4 regions of the Erwinia sp. 2186 genome follow, and region 4 is predicted to be linked to each of the others. Evidence: predicted binding sites of a transcription regulator. Region 4 holds the regulator's gene; each other region holds the start of a gene.

Region 1 (4,752 bases), 1.3 Mb from region 4:
CCAGCGCACAGTTCAGTGCGGTCTGGCCGCCCATGGTTGGCAGAACCGCATCCGGACGCTCTTTTTCGATAATCTTGCGCACAACTTCCCAGTGGATCGGCTCGATATAGGTCGCATCGGCCATTTCCGGGTCAGTCATGATGGTTGCCGGGTTGGAGTTAACCAGAATCACGCGGTAACCCTCTTCGCGCAGGGCTTTACAGGCCTGTGCACCAGAGTAGTCAAATTCGCAGGCCTGGCCGATCACGATCGGGCCAGCGCCAAGGATCAGGATACTTTTTATGTCGGTACGTTTTGGCATTTTCTCGCTCCTGATTATTTAGCGGTTGAACGGTAGGCTTCGATCAGTTCGATAAAGTGATCGAACAGCGGCGCGGCATCGTGCGGGCCCGGGCTGGCTTCCGGGTGACCCTGGAAGCTGAACGCTGCTTTATCAGTGCGGTGAATGCCCTGTACCGTCTGGTCAAACAGCGAGGTGTGCGTCACTCGCAGGTTTGCCGGTAAGTTGGTTTCGTCTACGGCGAAGCCGTGGTTCTGTGCGGTGATCATCACGGTGTTGTTATCCAGGTCTTTCACCGGATGGTTGCCGCCGTGGTGGCCCAGCTTCATCTTGACGGTTTTTGCCCCGCTGGCCAGCGCCAGTAACTGGTGGCCAAGGCAGATGCCGAAGACCGGCACGTCGGTTTCCAGGAAGGCTTTGATTGCCGCAATCGCGTAATCACACGGTTCCGGATCCCCAGGTCCGTTAGAAAGGAAGATGCCATCCGGGTTCATCTTCAGCACCTCTTCTGCTGGCGTTTGCGCCGGCACAATCGTCAGGCGACAGCCACGGTCAACCAGCATGCGCAGGATGTTGCGCTTCACGCCGTAGTCATAGGCCACGACATGGAAAGGCAGGTCGGCTTCTTGCTTCGCGTCCGGCAATCCGTCCAGTGTCCAGCTGCCTTGCAGCCAGCTGTAGCTTTCACTGGTGGTCACTTCTTTCGCCAGATCCATTCCTTTCAGGCCCGGGAAGGCTTTCGCCTGCTGCAGAGCCAGCTGCGCATCAGGTGCGTCGCTGGCGATGATGCAGCCGTTCTGCGCCCCTTTTTCGCGCAGCAGACGGGTCAGCTTACGCGTATCGATATCGGCAATAGCGACAATGTTGTGACGCGTCAGATACTCAGACAGCCCTTCTTCATTACGGAAGTTGCTGGCAATCAGCGGCAGGTCACGAATGACGAGGCCCTGAGCATGTACCTGAGAGGATTCTTCGTCAGCGGAATTGGTGCCGACATTGCCGATATGGGGATAAGTAAGAGTAACGATCTGGCGGGAATAGGAAGGATCAGTGAGGATTTCTTGATAACCGGTCATTGAAGTGTTGAAAACAACTTCCCCCACTGCCGATCCTGTTGCCCCGATGGCCCGACCGTGGAATTGGGTTCCGTCTTCGAGAACCAATAGCGCTGACTTAATCAAAACATCCTCCTGAGAATAAACAGTCACATTATTTGCATATTAATTCATAACAGAGCCATAAATCAATGCAAAAACCGCCTGAATTCTCGATTTTTGGCAAATTGCGCGCATTCTAATGATCGCTCACTCTGTTGTCTACCCCGCAGCTCACTTTTTCTTAGTCTTTTACTCAACTGGAGAGGAAATCGGAGGATTTACCCTGAAAAGGACAGATATCCAGTCCATAAAACCGGTTGCCTGACGGGATGTGCATAGGAAAAGGGAAAATGGCGTTAAAAAGTGGACCAAATGGTCAAAATTAACAATTTTTGCGGAATAAATTGAGGATAAAAACACATAATAGCCATTATGGATCGAAAATTAACTTAAGGCAGTATTATTACAAAATAAAAAGGGCAATAAAATTATTGCCCTATCCAATCAGAACCTTATGATTGAAATAACCACATCACGATGGTGCACAACACTTATAAATCATCTAAATTCAACACGCTTCGCATATCATAAAGACCTGCTTTACGCGTGCTTAACCAGTCTGCTGCACGAACTGCGCCTTTCGCGAAGGTCATGCGGCTTGAAGCCTTGTGGGTAATCTCTACGCGCTCACCGATATCTGCAAACATCGCGGTGTGTTCGCCAACGATATCGCCGGCACGAACGGTGGCAAAACCGATAGTTTGCGCCTTACGTTCACCGGTATGGCCTTCGCGGGCATACACGGCGTGCTCATTTAAATCCCAGTCCATTGCATCAGCAATCGCTTCGCCCATCGCCAGCGCGGTCCCGGATGGCGCATCCACTTTATGACGGTGGTGAGCCTCAACGATTTCGATATCGGCATAGTCGCCCATCACTTTGGCGGCTTTTTCCAGCAGTTTCAGCACCAGGTTCACACCCACGCTAAAGTTCGCTGCGAACACAATAGCAATCTCATGTGACGCTTGTTTGATCGCCGCTTTGGCCGAATCATCCAGCCCGGTGGTACCGATCACCATCGCTTTCTGGTGCTGACGGCAAAAATCCAGATACGCCAGCGTGCCTTCAGGACGGGTAAAGTCGATCAGCACGTCGAAGTCGTTCACCACGGCGTCCAGGTTGTCGCTAATCTTGACGCCCGTCGCGCCGGTTCCGGCCATCTCGCCGGCATCAGCGCCGACCAGTGAAGAGCCTTCCCGCACCAAAGCTGCGCCTAAGCACACGCCGTCCGCCTCCTGTGCTGCCTGAATTAACTGACGCCCCATGCGTCCTGCGGCGCCAACAATGGCAAGGCGGATTTGTGCATTGTTCATAATGAATCCCTGTATAAAGTCTGTGCATGCAAAGCGTTGACAGGTTAACCATGCGGTAACCTCTGCGCCACAATAAAAACACCATGATTAGAATTTTATGCCAGACGCGACGGATTATCAGTAAAACAAATTTTGTCTGGCTTTGATCGGCGGGTATAGCAGGCGGTACAGCGAAGTAAAAAACTTCCGCAGCAGGGCGCTGCGGAAGGCGATTAGTCGACCTGGCGGACGTCGACGCGGAGTTCTTTCGGCACTTCGAAAACAATGTTCTCTTCACGGCCGATCAGCTCGATAGCGGTTTCGCCACCGAACTCGCGCAGACGCTGGATCACTTCCTGCACCAGAATGTCTGGTGCGGAGGCACCGGCAGTGACGCCAACGCAGCTCACGCCTTTGATCCACTCTTCCTGGATGTCATCGGCGGAGTCGATCAGTCGCGCAAGTTTCCCTGCACGCTGCGCCAGCTCGGCCAGACGGTTGGAGTTGGAGGAGTTGCGTGAACCCACCACCAGCACCACGTCGGCGTCTTTTGCCAGCGTGCGCACGGCTTCCTGACGGTTGGTGGTGGCATAGCAGATGTCATCTTTGCGCGGGCCGACAATCTTCGGAAAACGGGCACGCAGCGCATCAATCACTTCGTAGGTATCATCCACCGACAGCGTGGTCTGGGTCATAAAACACAGGTTGTTTTCATCCTTAACCTGCAACTTATAGACATCCTCGGGCGCTTCAACCAGATACATGCCGCCTTTCGGGCTGCTGTACTGGCCCATCGTCCCTTCCACTTCCGGGTGGCCGGCGTGACCAATCAGGATCGCTTCAGTGCCTCTGCGGCTGGCTCGCGCCACTTCCATATGCACTTTGGTCACCAGCGGACAGGTGGCATCAAACAGCATGGTCAGATCGCGGGCTTTAGCTTCCGCCCTGACCGCCTGAGAAACACCGTGCGCCGAGAAGATCAGGATCGAGCCGTCCGGCACTTCCCCGATATCTTCAATAAAGATCGCACCGCGCTCGCGCAGGCTGTTGACGACATAGCGGTTATGCACCACTTCATGACGCACGTAGATTGGCGCGCCGTACATTTCCAGCGCGCGCTCCACAATGCTGATGGCGCGATCGACGCCGGCACAAAAGCCGCGGGGATTAGCCAACAGGATTTGCATTTGTCGCCTCCAGTACCGGATCGATCTCCAGCACTTCAACCTCAAAGTGGATAGTCTGCCCGGCCAGCGGATGGTTGAAATCAACGGTGATCGAATCACCGGAAATCTCGCGGATCACGCCGGGCATTTCGTTGCCATCCATGCCGCTGAACAGCATGATGGCGCCGATTTCAGGCTCGCCTGCCTGGGTAAAATCCCGGCGGGAGAAATACTGAATCAAATCCGGGCTGCTCTGGCCAAAAGCATCGTCCGCCGTCAGCGAGAAGGATTTCTTCTCGCCCACGGTCAGACCCAGCAAATGCGACTCCAACCCTTCTGACAGGCTGCCGTCGCCCAGGCTGAACAGCGCGGGTTTGCCGTTATTGCGCGTGGATTCCGCCGTGGAGCCGTCTTCCAGCTTCAAGGTGAAATGCACCAGCACTGCGCTCTCGCGCTGTACAGAATCAGTCATGCCCTGCCCTTAATTTTTTGCCGGTTTGCCGGACGGGCTGAGAAAGCCCTCCAGCACGATCAGTGCGGCACCAATACAGATGGCACAGTCGGCGATATTGAACGTGGCAAAGTGCCAGTCGCCAACGTAGAAGTCGATAAAGTCGACGACAAAGCCATGATACGCGCGGTCAAACAGGTTACCTAACGCGCCGCCAATAATCAGCGCGTAAGCAATATTGTTGAGCTTATTGCTGGCGGCAGTGCGGTACATCATCACCAGCAACGCCACCACAATCGCCACCGCGATGCCGGCAAAGAACCAGCGCTGCCAGCCGCCCTTATCGGCGAGGAAGCTGAACGCCGCCCCGTAGTTATGCGCATAGAAGAAGTTGAAAAATGGCATC
Region 2 (4,752 bases), 2.4 Mb from region 4:
TGGTCTGGCTGACCACCGAGCAGTATTTCTTCCGCCCAACCGATTACAGCTTCTCGCTGATGGTGGGGACTTCGCTGCTGCTGCTGGCCAATATCGTCTGGCTTGTCAGCCACTATCGTCGCCGGTTCACCTCTGACCGGGCGATTGTCGCCGCCTGCTACTTTGCCGGTCACTTTATGATCGTGCGTTCGCTGTATCTGTAATCGCCGTAAAAGCCTTGACTCTGGAGTCCACTCCAGAGTGTAAGATGCGTCATCGGCGGGAGCGTTTCCCGCCGTTGCCCATCAGGAGGCGCCATGCATCAGCACTCATCTTCTTGCCCTTGTGGCCAACGCCATGCTCACAGCCAGCAGGGTTGCAGCAGTAAACCTCGCCCAACCATCAAAAAAATCTCGATGATGACCTCAGTCACCGCTGAAACCAGCTGTTGCAGTGAAGCCGGCTGCGGTTCAGGCAGCGATGCCGATGAGGAAAGCGACAGGAGAGGTTCCGCAGAACGTTTCAGCTGGATAATCAGCGGAATGGATTGCCCCAGCTGCGCACGAAAAATTGAAACCGCCGTTAGCAAGCTGAGCGAAGTCGATACGGCTCGCGTGCTGTATGCCACCGAAAAACTGGTCGTGAAGGCCGATCGCGACGTCCGCCAGCAGGTTGAAGCGGCGGTGAAGCAGGCCGGTTTCACCCTGCAACGTAGCGATGCCGTCAAAACCGACGCCGCCACGCCGGGCTTCTGGCCGGAAAATCGCGCCATTATTCTGCTAGCCGTGATGATGCTGGCCAGTTGGCTGATCGACCTTGTCAGCCCTGAAGCCGGACAGATCGCTTTCACCCTGACCACCCTCGCCGGTGCCTGGCCCATTGCCCGCAGCGCGCTGCGTTTGATCCGCAGCGGCACCCCGTTTGCCATTGAAACCCTGATGACCGTCGCGGCCATCGGCGCATTATTTATTGGCGCCACCGCAGAAGCCGCGATGGTGCTGCTGCTGTTCCTGCTGGGTGAACGGCTGGAATCCTTTGCCGCCAGCCGCGCCCGCCGTGGCGTGACCGCCTTAATGGCCCTGAAACCGGAAGAAGCTGTCCGGGTGAGCGGCGAGAAGCGTGAAACGGTTGCCCTCAGTGAACTGCGCCCCGGCGACAGAATTGAAGTGGCCGCCGGCGCGAGATTGCCCGCCGATGCGCGTTTACTCTCGCCGTTTGCCAGCTTTGATGAAAGCGCATTAACCGGCGAATCGGTGCCGGTCGAGCGTCAGCAAGGCGAAGCGGTTGCCGCAGGCTGCCTGAGCGTGGACCGCCAGGTGCTGTTAGAAGTGGTATCCAAACCGGGTGAAAGTGCCATCGACCGCATTCTGCATCTGATTGAAGAAGCCGAATCCAACCGGGCACCGATTGAGCGCTTCCTTGACCGCTTCAGCCGCATCTACACGCCGGTGATTATGGCGATGGCGCTGCTGGTCGCGGTGATCCCGCCGCTGCTGTTCGCCGCCGACTGGCAGCCGTGGATCTACAAAGGCCTGACGCTGCTGCTGATTGGTTGCCCATGCGCATTAGTGATTTCAACGCCTGCCGCCATCACCTCCGGGCTGGCCGCGGCCTCCCGCCGGGGTGTGTTAATTAAAGGCGGTGCCGCGCTGGAGAGCCTGAACGCTATCCGCACCTTTGCCTTCGATAAAACCGGCACGCTGACCGAAGGAAAACCGCAGGTCACCGCGCTGATCCCACTGGCAGAGGAGAGTGAAGATTCCCTGCTGGCCAAAGCGGCAGCGGTGGAAGCCGGTTCGTCGCATCCCTTAGCCAAAGCCATCGTGGCGCTGGCTGGCCAGCGTGGCTTAACGCTGGCAGCGGCAACCTCGCAACGCGCGCTGGCCGGCAGCGGCGTTGAGGCTATCGTCAGTGGTCACTCACTGTTAATCAGCGCGCCCGCCAGGCTGGATCAAGGCACGCTCAGCCCTGAACAGCAGGAACGGGTGACCGCGCTGGAAGCCGAAGGAAACACCGTGGTGGTGCTGTTGCAGGAGCATCAGCCAACGGCGCTGATCGCCTTGCGTGACACGCTGCGTGCCGATGCCGCCGCCGCGTTGGCGGAGTTAAAAGCGCTGGATATTCAGGCGGTGATGCTGACCGGAGACAATCCGCGCGCCGCTGCGGCGATCGCCGGTGAGCTGGGCATTGACTACCGCGCAGGCTTGTTGCCTGCCGATAAGGTCACCGCGATTGGCGAACTGAATCAGCAGCAGCCGGTGGCGATGGTCGGTGATGGTATTAACGATGCGCCGGCAATGAAAGCCGCGACGACCGGGATTGCGATGGGCAGCGGCAGCGATGTCGCGCTGGAAACGGCGGATGCCGCACTGACGCACAACCGGCTTGGCGGACTGGCGACGATGATCCGTATCTCCAGGGCCACGCACGCCAATATCCGGCAAAACATCACCATTGCGTTGGGGCTAAAAGGGGTGTTTCTGGTGACCACGCTGCTGGGGATTACCGGTCTGTGGCTGGCGGTACTGGCAGACTCCGGCGCGACCGCGCTGGTCACCGCGAATGCGTTAAGGCTGCTGCGCAAACGCTGAGTGGCTCCGCGTAAAGCCGGGCCCGAGGCCGATGCTTAGAGCCCTTTCTTCAGCAGATACTTATAGGGTGTCTGCTCGGTCATCTGCGCCACCAGCTGGTGTTCCATAAAACGGCAGAAGCCGGGGATATCACGCGTGGTGGCCGGATCGTCGGCAATAATCAGCAGGGTTTCGCCCTCCTGCATATGACGCACGGTTTTACGCACCATCATCACAGGTTCCGGGCAGCGCAGGCCCATCGCATCAAGGGTTTGATCGGGATTGGCGAACAGATCGCTCATAGCAGTCTCATTAAAACGGAAGAAATACCTGCGCTCATTTTACCCTCACCTTTTGCATGTGCAAGTGGGTACCGCGACGATAACGTTTGCGCTAAAATTAACCGTTGCAATAGCACTCTGTTTCGGTAAGATGCCGCGCAATCGCTATTGCGACACAATTTTTCATTGGGTTCCCTCACCCCAATCTTCAAAAAGGTCATATGATGATTTCGTTCTCGAATAGTCAGCGCACGCATGCGTTGATTTGGCTGTCCCTTTTCCACGTGCTGGTGATCACCTCCAGTAACTATCTGGTGCAATTGCCGATCTCCATTTTCGGTTTTCACACCACCTGGGGCGCGTTCAGCTTCCCGTTTATCTTCCTGGCAACCGATCTCACCGTGCGCATTTTTGGCGCGCCGCTGGCTCGTCGCATCATCCTTGCGGTGATGGTCCCGGCACTGTTTATCTCCTACGCCGTCTCCGCGCTGTTCTATCAGGGTGAGTGGCAGGGCTTTGCCGCATTAGAAAACGTCAACCTGTTCGTTGCCCGCATCGCCTGCGCCAGCTTTATGGCCTACGCGTTGGGCCAGGTGCTGGATGTGCACGTCTTCAACCGCCTGCGCCAGCTGCAGCAGTGGTGGATTGCCCCGGCCTCCGCGATGTTCCTCGGCAATATCAGCGATACGCTGGCGTTCTTCTTTATCGCCTTCTACAAAAGTCCCGATCCGTTTATGGCGCAGAACTGGGTGGAGATCGCCCTGGTGGATTACAGCTTCAAGGTGCTTATCTGCATGATTTTCTTCCTGCCGGCTTACGGCCTGTTGCTGAATGCCATGCTGAAGCGTCTGGCGGAAAAATCGAACCGCGCTCAGGTTAACTTCGGCTAAGCTGCATTCTGTGACAGAGCGACAGTTGCTTTTGCCCGCTGATTACTATTTTATGAGGGGCTGTAAAGCAGCACACGACTAACGTAAAAGGGATCATGATGCGTAACTTACTGAAATATGCCGGTATCGGCTTACTGGTGGTTGGACTGACCGCCTGCGACGGCAAAGATGACAAAGCCTCTGCGGATGATAACGGCGTCAGCAGCAGCCAGAGCAGCCAGGCCGTCACCCTGATGGACGGCAAGCTGGGCTTCACCCTGCCAGCCGGGATGTCCGATCAGAGCGGCAAGCTCGGCACCCAGGCCAATAATATGCACGTCTATGCTGATGCGACCGGCCAGAAAGCGATTATCGTGATTGAAGGCGACGCGACTACCGATGGACTGGACGTGCTGGCTGGCCGCCTTGAGCAGCAGCAGCGCAACCGCGATCCTCAGCTGCAGGTCGTGACCAATAAAGCGATTGAAATCAGCGGTCAGCCTGCTCAGCAGCTGGATACGGTGATCTCCGCCAAGAACCAGTCTTCCTGGTCTTCCGTGGTGCTGGCGAAGGTGGATGGCAAACTGCTGACCATGCAGATTACGCTGCCAGCAGAAAACCAGCAGCAGTCTCAGACCGACTCTGAGAACATCATCAAAACGATTGCGCTGAAATAATCGCCGTTGTTTGAATGACAAAAAGCCCCTGCCAGCTTGCTGGTCAGGGGCTTTCTTATTTCACTGCCGCCTCCGTTACAGGCCGGCGGTCTCGCGGATATATTTTCTGGCTTTCACCGCATACTCAAACGGATTGGCTAACGCCGGATCCTGCTCGGCTTCCACCACCATCCAGCCTTTATAGCCCGACTCGTCCAGAATTTTAAACACCGGCGTAAAGTCGATCACGCCATCGCCAGGCACGGTAAAGGTGCCTTTCTTGACGCCATCAAGGAAGGAGAGCTTCTGGCTTCTCACCTCGGCGACTACCTCATCACGCACATCTTTCAGATGCACATGGTTGATGCGCGGCAGATACTTTTCGAGGATCGCCAGC
Region 3 (4,752 bases), 400 kb from region 4:
GTAGTGGTTAAAAACTATCCGAAAGATATCAAAGCGTTCTATATGCGCCTGAACGACGACGGTAAAACCGTGGCGGCGATGGACGTTTTGGCCCCAGGTATCGGGGAAATCATCGGCGGTTCACAGCGTGAAGAGCGTCTGGATGTACTGGATGCACGTCTGGCTGAAATGGGTCTGAATAAAGAAGATTACTGGTGGTATCGTGACCTGCGCCGCTACGGCACCGTTCCTCATTCAGGTTTCGGATTAGGTTTCGAAAGATTAATCGCCTATGTCACCGGTGTGCAAAATGTAAGAGATGTTATCGCCTTCCCAAGGACGCCGCGTAACGCCACCTTCTGATTTTCAGCATTAAATATAAGAAATTCATATATATATTCAAGGTCAGCCTCGCTGGCCTTTTTTTATTTTTGTAAATTTAGATATAGTTCACAAAGTTCCGTGATTCTTACATTTTGTAATACATATTTTCCTCTTGTTACTAGAATAGGAGATTAGTAGCATTTTCGGGCTAGATAATCCGCTCAGCGAATGGAAAGATGCGTGCAGACACAGGAAGACACCAAACTCTCTTCGGGGTTCTGTAAAGAATTGTTGACGGCAGTGGCAGGTGTCCAAATAACTCCAATGAGGGTAATAAAAAATGATGAAGCGCAACATTCTGGCACTGGTTATCCCAGCCCTGTTAGCAGCTGGTGCAGCCAATGCAGCAGAAATCTATAACAAAGACGGCAACAAGCTGGACCTCTATGGTAAAGCTGTTGGTCTGCACTACTTCTCATCAGACGACGACAGCTACGGCGGTGATGGCGATAAGTCCTATGTCCGTTTTGGTTTCAAAGGTGAAACCCAGATCAACGACATGCTGACCGGTTACGGCCAGTGGGAATACAACATCCAGGCAAACAACTCTGAAGGTTCTGACGCGCAAGACGGCAACAAAACCCGTCTGGGCTTTGCTGGTCTGAAATTCGCTGAGTACGGTTCTGTAGATTACGGTCGTAACTACGGCATCGCTTATGACGCACTGGCCTGGACAGATATGCTGCCAGAATTCGGTGGCGACTTCGGCCAGTCTGATACCATGACCAGCCGTACCGGCGGCGTGGCGACTTACCGTAACACCAATTTCTTTGGTCTGGTTGATGGCTGGGACTTCGCAGCTCAGTACCAGGGCAAAAACGAACGTGATGACCTGCAGCGCTCTAACGGCGACGGCTACGGTGTGTCGACTTCTTATACCTCACCAATCGGTGTTGGCATCGTAGGTGCTTATAGCTCTCAGGACCGTGTTGACGGCCAGAACACTGACCTGGCTCTGGGTCGTGGTGACCGTGCAGAGTTCTGGGGCACTGCTCTGAAATATGATGCAAACAACGTTTACCTGGCCGCATCTTATGCTGAAGGCCGTAACGCTACCCGTATCTCTGGTAACATCATCGACGCCAATGGTGTGTCTAACGCTGTTGCTGGCTACGCTAACAAAACTCAGGACATCGAGTTAGTTGCACAGTACCAGTTCGACTTCGGTCTGCGTCCGTCCATTGCCTACGTTCAGACTAAAGGCAAAGATATCGAAGGCGTTGGCGATGTTGACCTGGTTAAATACTTCGAAGTGGGCGCGACTTACTACTTCAATAAAAACATGTCTACCTATGTTGACTACATCATCAACCAGATTGATGACGACAACAAACTGGGCATAGGTTCAGGCGATACCGTAGCATTGGGTCTGGTTTACCAGTTCTAATAAGCTGCACTGCCGGGGTGATTCGCGTCACCACCGCGCAACGTCAAAACGGGGCTTCGGCCCCGTTTTTGTTTCCTCCGCCCCGCTTTCTCCCTCTGATTAGTTACCCTCACTCTGTTCCCTGTGATTTTTAACGCAAACGGTTGGCAATTTGTGCGCTGTGGCGTAACCTGAGTCCTCACTTCGCTTTAGATTAAGCTAACGGACTTCGACTATGTTTGAACGCATTGCAGCTGCACCCGCCGACCCTATTCTTGGTTTAGCCGATCTCTTCCGTGCCGACGATCGCCCAAATACGATCAATCTGGGCATTGGTGTCTATAAAGACGAAACCGGCAAAACACCGGTACTCACCAGCGTGAAGAAAGCTGAGCAGTACCTGTTAGAGAATGAAACCACCAAAAATTACCTCAGCATCGATGGACTGGCCGACTTCGGTAAGTGCACTCAGGAACTGTTGTTTGGGAAAGACAACGCCATTGTGAGCACCAAGCGTGCCCGCACAGCGCAGACCCCAGGTGGAACCGGTGCATTGCGCGTTGCGGCTGACTTTATTGCCACTCAGACCAGCGCGAAGCGCATCTGGGTAAGCAACCCAAGCTGGCCGAACCATAAAAATGTGTTTGAATCCGCGGGTCTTGAAGTCTGCGAGTACCAGTATTACGACGCGGCCAATCACTCCCTCGACTTTGAGGGCATGGTTAACGCCCTGCGTGAGGTTGCAGCCGGTGACGTGGTGCTGTTCCATGGCTGCTGCCATAACCCGACCGGTATCGATCCGACGGCTGAACAGTGGGCACAACTTTCCGAGCTGTCACTGGCCGGTGGCTGGCTGCCGCTGTTCGACTTCGCCTATCAGGGCTTTGCCCGGGGTCTGGAAGAAGATGCGGAAGGCCTGCGTATTTTTGCGGCCAGCCATCAGGAACTGATCGTCGCCAGCTCTTACTCGAAAAACTTCGGTCTGTATAACGAACGCGTTGGCGCACTGACGCTGGTTGCCAGCGAAGCATCGGTAGCGGATACCGCATTCAGCCAGGTGAAAGCCACCATCCGTGCAAACTACTCTAACCCACCGGCGCACGGTGCGGCGGTAGTGGCCACCATCCTCGGTAACGCGGCTCTGCGTGCTATCTGGGAGCAGGAACTGGCAGACATGCGTCAACGCATCCACCGTATGCGTCAGCTGTTTGTGAACACCCTGCAGGAGAAAGGCGCTAAAGGGGATTTCAGCTTTATCATCAAGCAGAATGGCATGTTCTCATTCAGCGGTTTGACGAAAGACCAGGTGGTTCGCCTGCGCGAAGAGTTCGGCGTGTATGCGGTGAATTCAGGTCGTGTGAACGTGGCCGGCATGACGCCAGATAATATGGCTCCGCTGTGTGAAGCGATTGTCGCCGTGCTGTAAACCGGCGACTGAGCATAAAAAAAGCCTGCTTAATGCAGGCTTTTTTGTGTCTTTTTTCCCCGAGCGCGTTACTGCAGGAACGGGTTCGAAATTCTTTCACGGCCCAGTGTGGACATCGGCCCATGTCCCGGTAAAAAGGTCACGTCGTCACCCAGCGGTAAAAGCTTGGTCTTAATGGATGCGATCAGGTCCGCATGGCTGCCCTGAGGAAAATCAGAACGCCCTACGCCACCGTTAAAGATCACGTCACCGGAGACCAGCAGGCGAGAAGCACGGTCAAAGAACACGATGTGACCGGGCGTATGGCCAGGGCATAACAGGATCTCGAGGGTGATGTTGCCGAGCTGCACGGTTTCCCCCTCTTCCAGCCAGCGATCTGGCGTCAGAGGCGCGCAATAGGGGAAGCCGAACATCTGGCTCTGAGCAGGTAAACCTTCCAGCCAGAAAGCATCCGCCTTATGGGGACCAACAACCGGCACGCCATAAAAAGCCGCCAGCTCGGCAGCGGCGCCAACATGATCAAGGTGTCCGTGGGTCAGCAGAATTTGCGTTACGGTAACGCCCTTTTCTGCCACATGCGCCTGGATGGTTTCGGCATCGCCGCCGGGGTCAACCACCGCTGCCTGCAGGGTTTCCGCGCACCAGATTAGCGAGCAATTCTGGGCGAATGCCGTCACCGGGATAATTTGATAGTCCATAACACTCCGTTACCGGCGAGCCATGGCCCTACCGGAATTTCATCTTACCAGTGCCGTGCCGGCCCGGTATCAATATGCACAAAGTTACTGCTTGGGTAGTATCCTACACCACCAGCGCCCATGGAAAGCGCCGCTTTGCGAACATTGCTCAATGCAATCCCGTCAATATGTAAATCCATCGCCTGACCCAGCGTGTGGTAACTGTGTTTCGCTACGCCTTTCGTGTGGGCCCGCAGGGAATTGTTGGTAGCCAGCGAACGATACCCCGATATCAACGTCACCGGTTTGCGGGTATCGAGCAACGCCTGCAAACGATAAAGCTGATCGAACAGATGCGGATCGATGTTCTTGACCTTGTTGGCCCGATAATCACGGAAGAAATGATTCAAACGTGACAACTCATCCTTGTCGTAACTTTTCCCGTTAAAAAACTCAGTTTTGAGCGTTTCACCGGTATTCAGGTTATTCAGTGTTAATACACGAGGACGCGAGGTGGAGAGCGAGGCGAAAGCCTGTCGGGGAAGCAATGCACAACCTAATGCAGCGCCTCCTAATGTCAGCCACTTACGGCGATGAGAGTCAAAATTATTCATTAATCTGTATTACCCGGCTAAATGTTCTGAAATGGTGCAAAATGGTCACCGTCGGGAACCATAACCGGGGAGAATAGCTGAGTCAACCGTGGAAATGTGACAGCTTCGGCAAATATTAACACCTGTCTGGAAGCCGAGGTGACCGGCCCGGTTTGCCCTGAGCCGGAACACCTGAAGAATCAACCATTAGAGCATTAATTGACCAGCCGCCGCCATACTCTGCACGCCAGAACGCGCGGTCATATCATAATTGTAAATATCTGTACGATATTGCGCCTTACCATCATCCGCGACCCACGCCGTCAG
Region 4 (4,752 bases):
AGCACCACTGCGACCAGCAACAGCGCGACAAAAATGGCGCGCCAGCTGAAATGGTTGAGTAACCAGGCGCCCAGTAACGGCGCGAGCGCAGGCGAGAGTGCCACTAACGGCATGATGGAGGCGAATACGCGATTTGCCTGGCTGGCGGAATAGCGGTCGACAACCAGTGCCTGCCAGCTGACGGCAGCGGCACAAATCCCCACCGCTTGCACAAAGCGCAACGCCAGCAGGGCAGCAGCAGAATCTACCCACCACATCGCGCCACAACTGACGGCGAACAGACTCAGACCCATCAACAGCACAGGCTTACGGCCAATACGATCCGACAACGGACCCCAAAACAGCTGGGCGATGGCAAAACCCGCCAGGAACAGGCTGAGGCTGGCGCTGATGATCCCGGCATCGGTTTGCAGGTCTTGTTGCATGGCACCAAAGGCAGGCAGGTACATATCGGTAGCGAGGAAACCTGCCACGCTTAACAGCGCCAGGTAAACAATAAATCCTTTCGAAGGCATTCTTTTGCTCTTTATTTGTGATGAACGAAACGCCGCAGAGTGTAATCGCGTGCCATACAGCTTGTGAAACGGTAATATTTGCAGGTTGCGTTCAAAAATATTGCAGGCAGATTATGTGGTCAGAACATTCCCTTGAAGTGGTTGATGCAGTTGCCCGCAGCGGCAGTTTTACCGCTGCCGCCGCAGAGCTCCATCGCGTACCCTCAGCCATCAGTTATACCGTGCGGCAGCTGGAAGAATGGCTTGCCGTGCCGTTGTTTGAGCGTCGCCACCGTGATGTGGTGCTGACCGATGCGGGACGAGTATTTATCCAGGAGGGCCGCAGTGTCATCAAAAAAATGCTCGCCACCCGACGGCAGTGCCAGCAGGTCGCTAACGGCTGGCGAGGGCAAATTAATATCGCCGTCGATCGCATCGTTAAATCTCAGCGAACCCGACAGCTGGTAGTCGACTTTTATCGGCACTTTCCGGATATGGAACTGCATCTGTCAGCAGAAGTTTTTAACGGCGTCTGGGATGCGTTGGCCGACGGGCGGGTGGATGTGGCCATCGGCGCGACACAGGCTATCCCGGTAGGTGGCCGCTTCGCCTTCCGCAATATGGGCGCGCTCAACTGGCGCTGTGTGGTTGCCGCGGATCATCCGCTGGCACGTCAGCACGCAGAAACCAGTGAAGAGGCCATTGGCGAATGGCCTTCACTGGTGCTGGAAGATACCTCAAGAGCCTTGCCGAAACGCACCACATGGACGCTGGATAATCAGCGGCGGCTGGTGGTGCCAGACTGGGAAAGCGCATTTGACTGCCTGCTGGCGGGCTTATGCGTGGGGATGGTACCGGGCCATCTGGCGCAACCGCTGCTGCAAAAAGGCGCTTTGCATGAATTGACGCTGGAAGGCGGATTTCCGGACAGTCCGTGCTGCGTGAGCTGGTCTGAGCAGCAGGCTTCACCGGCGCTGAGCTGGTTGCTGGATTATCTGGGTGACAGTGACACGCTGAACAGTGAATGGCTGAAGGAAGAGCCCTGAGCCAATTGGGTGTGCTGAGGGAGAATTCGCCCTCAGCACTGAGCGGGACTAGCGGCGGTAATCCAGGAAGGGACCATCGGCAACCGAACGGCGTTCGATCAACGTAGGATGTACTTCAATCGTCTGCGGTTCTTCACGCTTGCTGGTGATACGATCTAACAGCATATCGAAGGCGGTTTCGCCCAGCTGTTCCTTTGGCTGGTGAACCGTGGTCAGCGCCGGAGTGAAGTAGCGGGCGTTGCGCACGTTATCGTACCCGATCACCGATATATCCTGCGGAACGCGCAGACCCATCTCATCAGCCGCACAAATTGCGCCCATCGCCATCACATCGCCACCGCAGAACACCGCCGTTGGACGCTGCTTCTGCGAGAGGATTTGCTGCATCGCCTGGTGACCTGATTCTGGTTCGAAATTGCCCTGAACCAGCCACTCGTCACGCAGGGTAATGCCCGCTTCAGACAATGCTTTCATAAATCCGGCGAGACGGCCACCGCCGGTGTTGCGCTCCATCTGACCCGGGATGACACCAATATCTCGATGCCCACGGTCGATAAGATAACGGCCAGCCAGATAACCGCCTTCAAAGGCGTTGTCTTCTACCGTATCGGTAAAGTCACCGCGCGATTTGCCCCAGTCCATCACCACCATCGGAATATTGCGGTTATCTTCCAGCATGGTGATCAGCTCGTCAGGGTATTCGGAACACATCACCAGCAGGCCATCCACGCGTTTCTGCGCCATCATCGACAGATAGGCCTGCTGCTTGGCAAGGTCATTGTGGGCGTTACCAAGGATCAGCGTGTAGCCTTTGGCAAAACAGCGGTTTTCAATGGCTTCAATAATTTCGGCGAAATAGGGCGCCTCGCTCGAGGTAGCCAGCAGTCCGATTGTTTTGGTGTGATTCACCTTCAGACTACGGGCAACCGCGCTGGGTGAATAGTGGAGCGCCTTAATGGCGGCCCACACGGCTTCCCGCGTTTCTTCTGCAACGAAACGGGTTTTATTGATGACGTGGGAGACGGTAGTGGTGGACACCCCGGCTTGCTTTGCCACATCTTTAATTGTTGCCATGAAATAACTACTCCTGCGCTTATCTTAACTATTTGATAAGCCTGTTGTTAATCGTTTGCTTGGTGAGATCGAAAACCTGACGTCTGAAGTCGTTTTTTAGTTGCTGTCCGGAGTCGTCAGGAAGGAAAAAGCGCTGATTAAAGACCGCTAAACACCTTAAGGTGCGGGCCGTTGCGCAACAAAAAAAGAATTCTAACAAGGCTTGGCAGAGAAAACGAGATTTTTACCGTCAAGTATGGGAAAATTGATGGCATCATAAACTGTAGGGCTATTTAGGATTAAAAATGGATACCGATCTGAAGTTCTCGTTACTGACCACGGTTTGCGCACTGTTGATGATTATGGCGTTTAGCTTCACCGCGATTATGCATTAAGTGCAAACAGGGCCGGTCTGACGATCGGCTCTGAGTATTTCCGCTATCGAATGGTTTTCGGCGTCATCATCCGGCGGGCACCAATATAGTGGCGCTGCCAGTAATCATCTGCCAGAGCGCTGACCTGAATATCCTTGCCAGTACGTGGCGACTGAATAAACTTCCCACCACCTAAATACACGCCAACATGATCCGCCGTCTCGCGCCCGTTAATGCGGAAGAAGACTAAATCGCCTTTCTCCAGCTCATCACGTTTTATCGAAGCCGCATCATGCAGGTGATACATCTCATTCGCCGTGCGCGGGATTTTAAACTTCACTAAATCTTTGTAGGCATACCACACCAGGCCGCTGCAATCGAAGCCGGTTTTAGGCGACGTTCCGCCCCATTGGTAAGGTTTACCTAGCTGGCCCATCAGTTTGGTCATCGCGGTTTCACGGGCCTTTTGATAGCGGGCGCGGTGAGCTTTGCTTAACTTTAATGGCGCAGAAACAGAATCTGACGTCAGCTCTTCAGCAGTATCGACAACCTTGCCACGATGGCGGCCATAGCGTTTTTTTCCGGCGTTTAAGGTGGTTTTCTTTTTGTATTTGCTGGAGTGCAACGGGGCAGTCTGAACAGAGGCGGTTTGCAGCGAAGGTTTCTTTTTAAGCTTCAACTTCTGTACTGAGGTTAAGCGAGATTTTTTGCTGGTGGATTCTTTAACTTTTTTGGTGCTGTTGGCTTTAACCGGTCGGCGTTTACGTCGCTCATCCTCTCGGGCAGGCGTGCCGCTATCTGCCTTATGATGATTTGCATTAATAGGGGCATGTGGCGATGCGTGCGCCATATTGAAAAACAGCTGGGCAAAGGCCAGCATGAAGAGCGTGATAAGTAAACGCATCGTTACCATTAACAGTTTGTGCTACGACCAGAGGCCACAGCTTGCCAGAAACAGGGAGTTCTGCCTTTCAGCAGCGTCATTTTGCAATTCTAATCTAACTCATTAACAAAAGGTAAGGTCTTTTTTGTTTCAATGATACAGAGCAAGTAAAAACTGTAAAAATTAGCCAAATCAGCTGTTTATCTGCGCAAAACCTGTGCTTTTCTCATGCATTAATCCAGCGAAAGCAATAGGAAAATGTTATTTTAACGCTATCGCCTGCACGCTGGCGGCTCTGAGGGCGTGCCCAACTGTTAAAAAATGTCGTTTTCATCGGGCCCGCAGAGTCGCTACAATAAATAGACACGAAGTATCCGATTAAGGAAGCCATTTATGAGTACTATTGAAAAAATTGAGCGCCAGATAGCAGAAAACCCGATTCTGCTGTACATGAAAGGCTCACCAAAACTGCCAAGCTGTGGCTTCTCTGCCCAGGCCGTTCAGGCACTTTCAGCCTGTGGCGAGCGTTTTGCCTACGTCGATATTCTGCTGAACCCAGAAATTCGTGCTGAGCTGCCTAAATACGCCAACTGGCCAACCTTCCCACAACTGTGGATTGACGGTGAACTGGTCGGCGGTTGCGACATCATTATTCAGATGTACCAGCAGGGTGAACTGCAGCAGCTGATTAAAGATACCGCGCAAAAATACCCTTCTGACGCCGCGGAATAAGCCCGTCAGAAGCAGAAAAGGCAGGCGTGATGAGCGCCTGCCTTTTTTTATGCTTATTTTTGCTGCTGCAGAAAAGCGTTAAGCAGATCGGTGAAATCTCCGCCTTGTTGCTGATCCTCAGCCATCTGACGGCAGAAGGTGGCAAGGGCGTGAAAAAGCGGCTCGCCGGG

What was found. Region 4 encodes PurR, which represses purine synthesis genes. Its sites were predicted from a motif close to CANGCAAACGTTTGCNTG; they were not measured.
Region 1: the regulator PurR is predicted to act here: its motif matches at 1,684-1,701, upstream of carA (glutamine-hydrolyzing carbamoyl-phosphate synthase small subunit).
Region 2: the regulator PurR is predicted to act here: its motif matches at 2,927-2,944, upstream of tusA (sulfurtransferase TusA).
Region 3: the regulator PurR is predicted to act here: its motif matches at 1,883-1,900, upstream of ACXKZG_RS14730 (amino acid aminotransferase).

The regions. Positions count from the first base shown of each region.
Region 1 covers NZ_CM173824.1:4,030,326-4,035,077, forward strand. The annotation lists gene carB (carbamoyl-phosphate synthase large subunit) at 1-301, opposite strand, end outside; gene carA (glutamine-hydrolyzing carbamoyl-phosphate synthase small subunit) at 316-1,461, opposite strand; gene dapB (4-hydroxy-tetrahydrodipicolinate reductase) at 1,929-2,750, opposite strand; gene ispH (4-hydroxy-3-methylbut-2-enyl diphosphate reductase) at 2,963-3,916, opposite strand; gene fkpB (FKBP-type peptidyl-prolyl cis-trans isomerase) at 3,897-4,367, opposite strand; gene lspA (signal peptidase II) at 4,377-4,752, opposite strand, start outside.
Region 2 covers NZ_CM173824.1:328,701-333,452, reverse strand. The annotation lists gene ACXKZG_RS01495 (lysoplasmalogenase) at 1-203, shown strand, start outside; gene ACXKZG_RS01490 (zinc/cadmium/mercury/lead-transporting ATPase) at 297-2,570, shown strand; gene tusA (sulfurtransferase TusA) at 2,606-2,851, opposite strand; gene ACXKZG_RS01480 (7-cyano-7-deazaguanine/7-aminomethyl-7-deazaguanine transporter) at 3,055-3,720, shown strand; gene ACXKZG_RS01475 (DcrB family lipoprotein) at 3,819-4,376, shown strand; gene iolE (myo-inosose-2 dehydratase) at 4,452-4,752, opposite strand, start outside.
Region 3 covers NZ_CM173824.1:3,172,987-3,177,738, forward strand. The annotation lists gene asnS (asparagine--tRNA ligase) at 1-342, shown strand, start outside; gene ompF (porin OmpF) at 644-1,750, shown strand; gene ACXKZG_RS14730 (amino acid aminotransferase) at 1,965-3,155, shown strand; gene ACXKZG_RS14735 (MBL fold metallo-hydrolase) at 3,224-3,853, opposite strand; gene mepK (peptidoglycan L,D-endopeptidase MepK) at 3,898-4,446, opposite strand; partial or broken gene ldtD (L,D-transpeptidase) at 4,633-4,752, opposite strand, start outside.
Region 4 covers NZ_CM173824.1:2,772,135-2,776,886, reverse strand. The annotation lists gene punC (purine nucleoside transporter PunC) at 1-515, opposite strand, end outside; gene punR (DNA-binding transcriptional activator PunR) at 629-1,540, shown strand; gene purR (HTH-type transcriptional repressor PurR) at 1,589-2,614, opposite strand; gene cydH (cytochrome bd-I oxidase subunit CydH) at 2,899-2,988, shown strand; gene ACXKZG_RS12780 (C40 family peptidase) at 3,032-3,871, opposite strand; gene ACXKZG_RS12775 (Grx4 family monothiol glutaredoxin) at 4,244-4,582, shown strand; gene ACXKZG_RS12770 (NAD(P)-dependent oxidoreductase) at 4,636-4,752, opposite strand, start outside.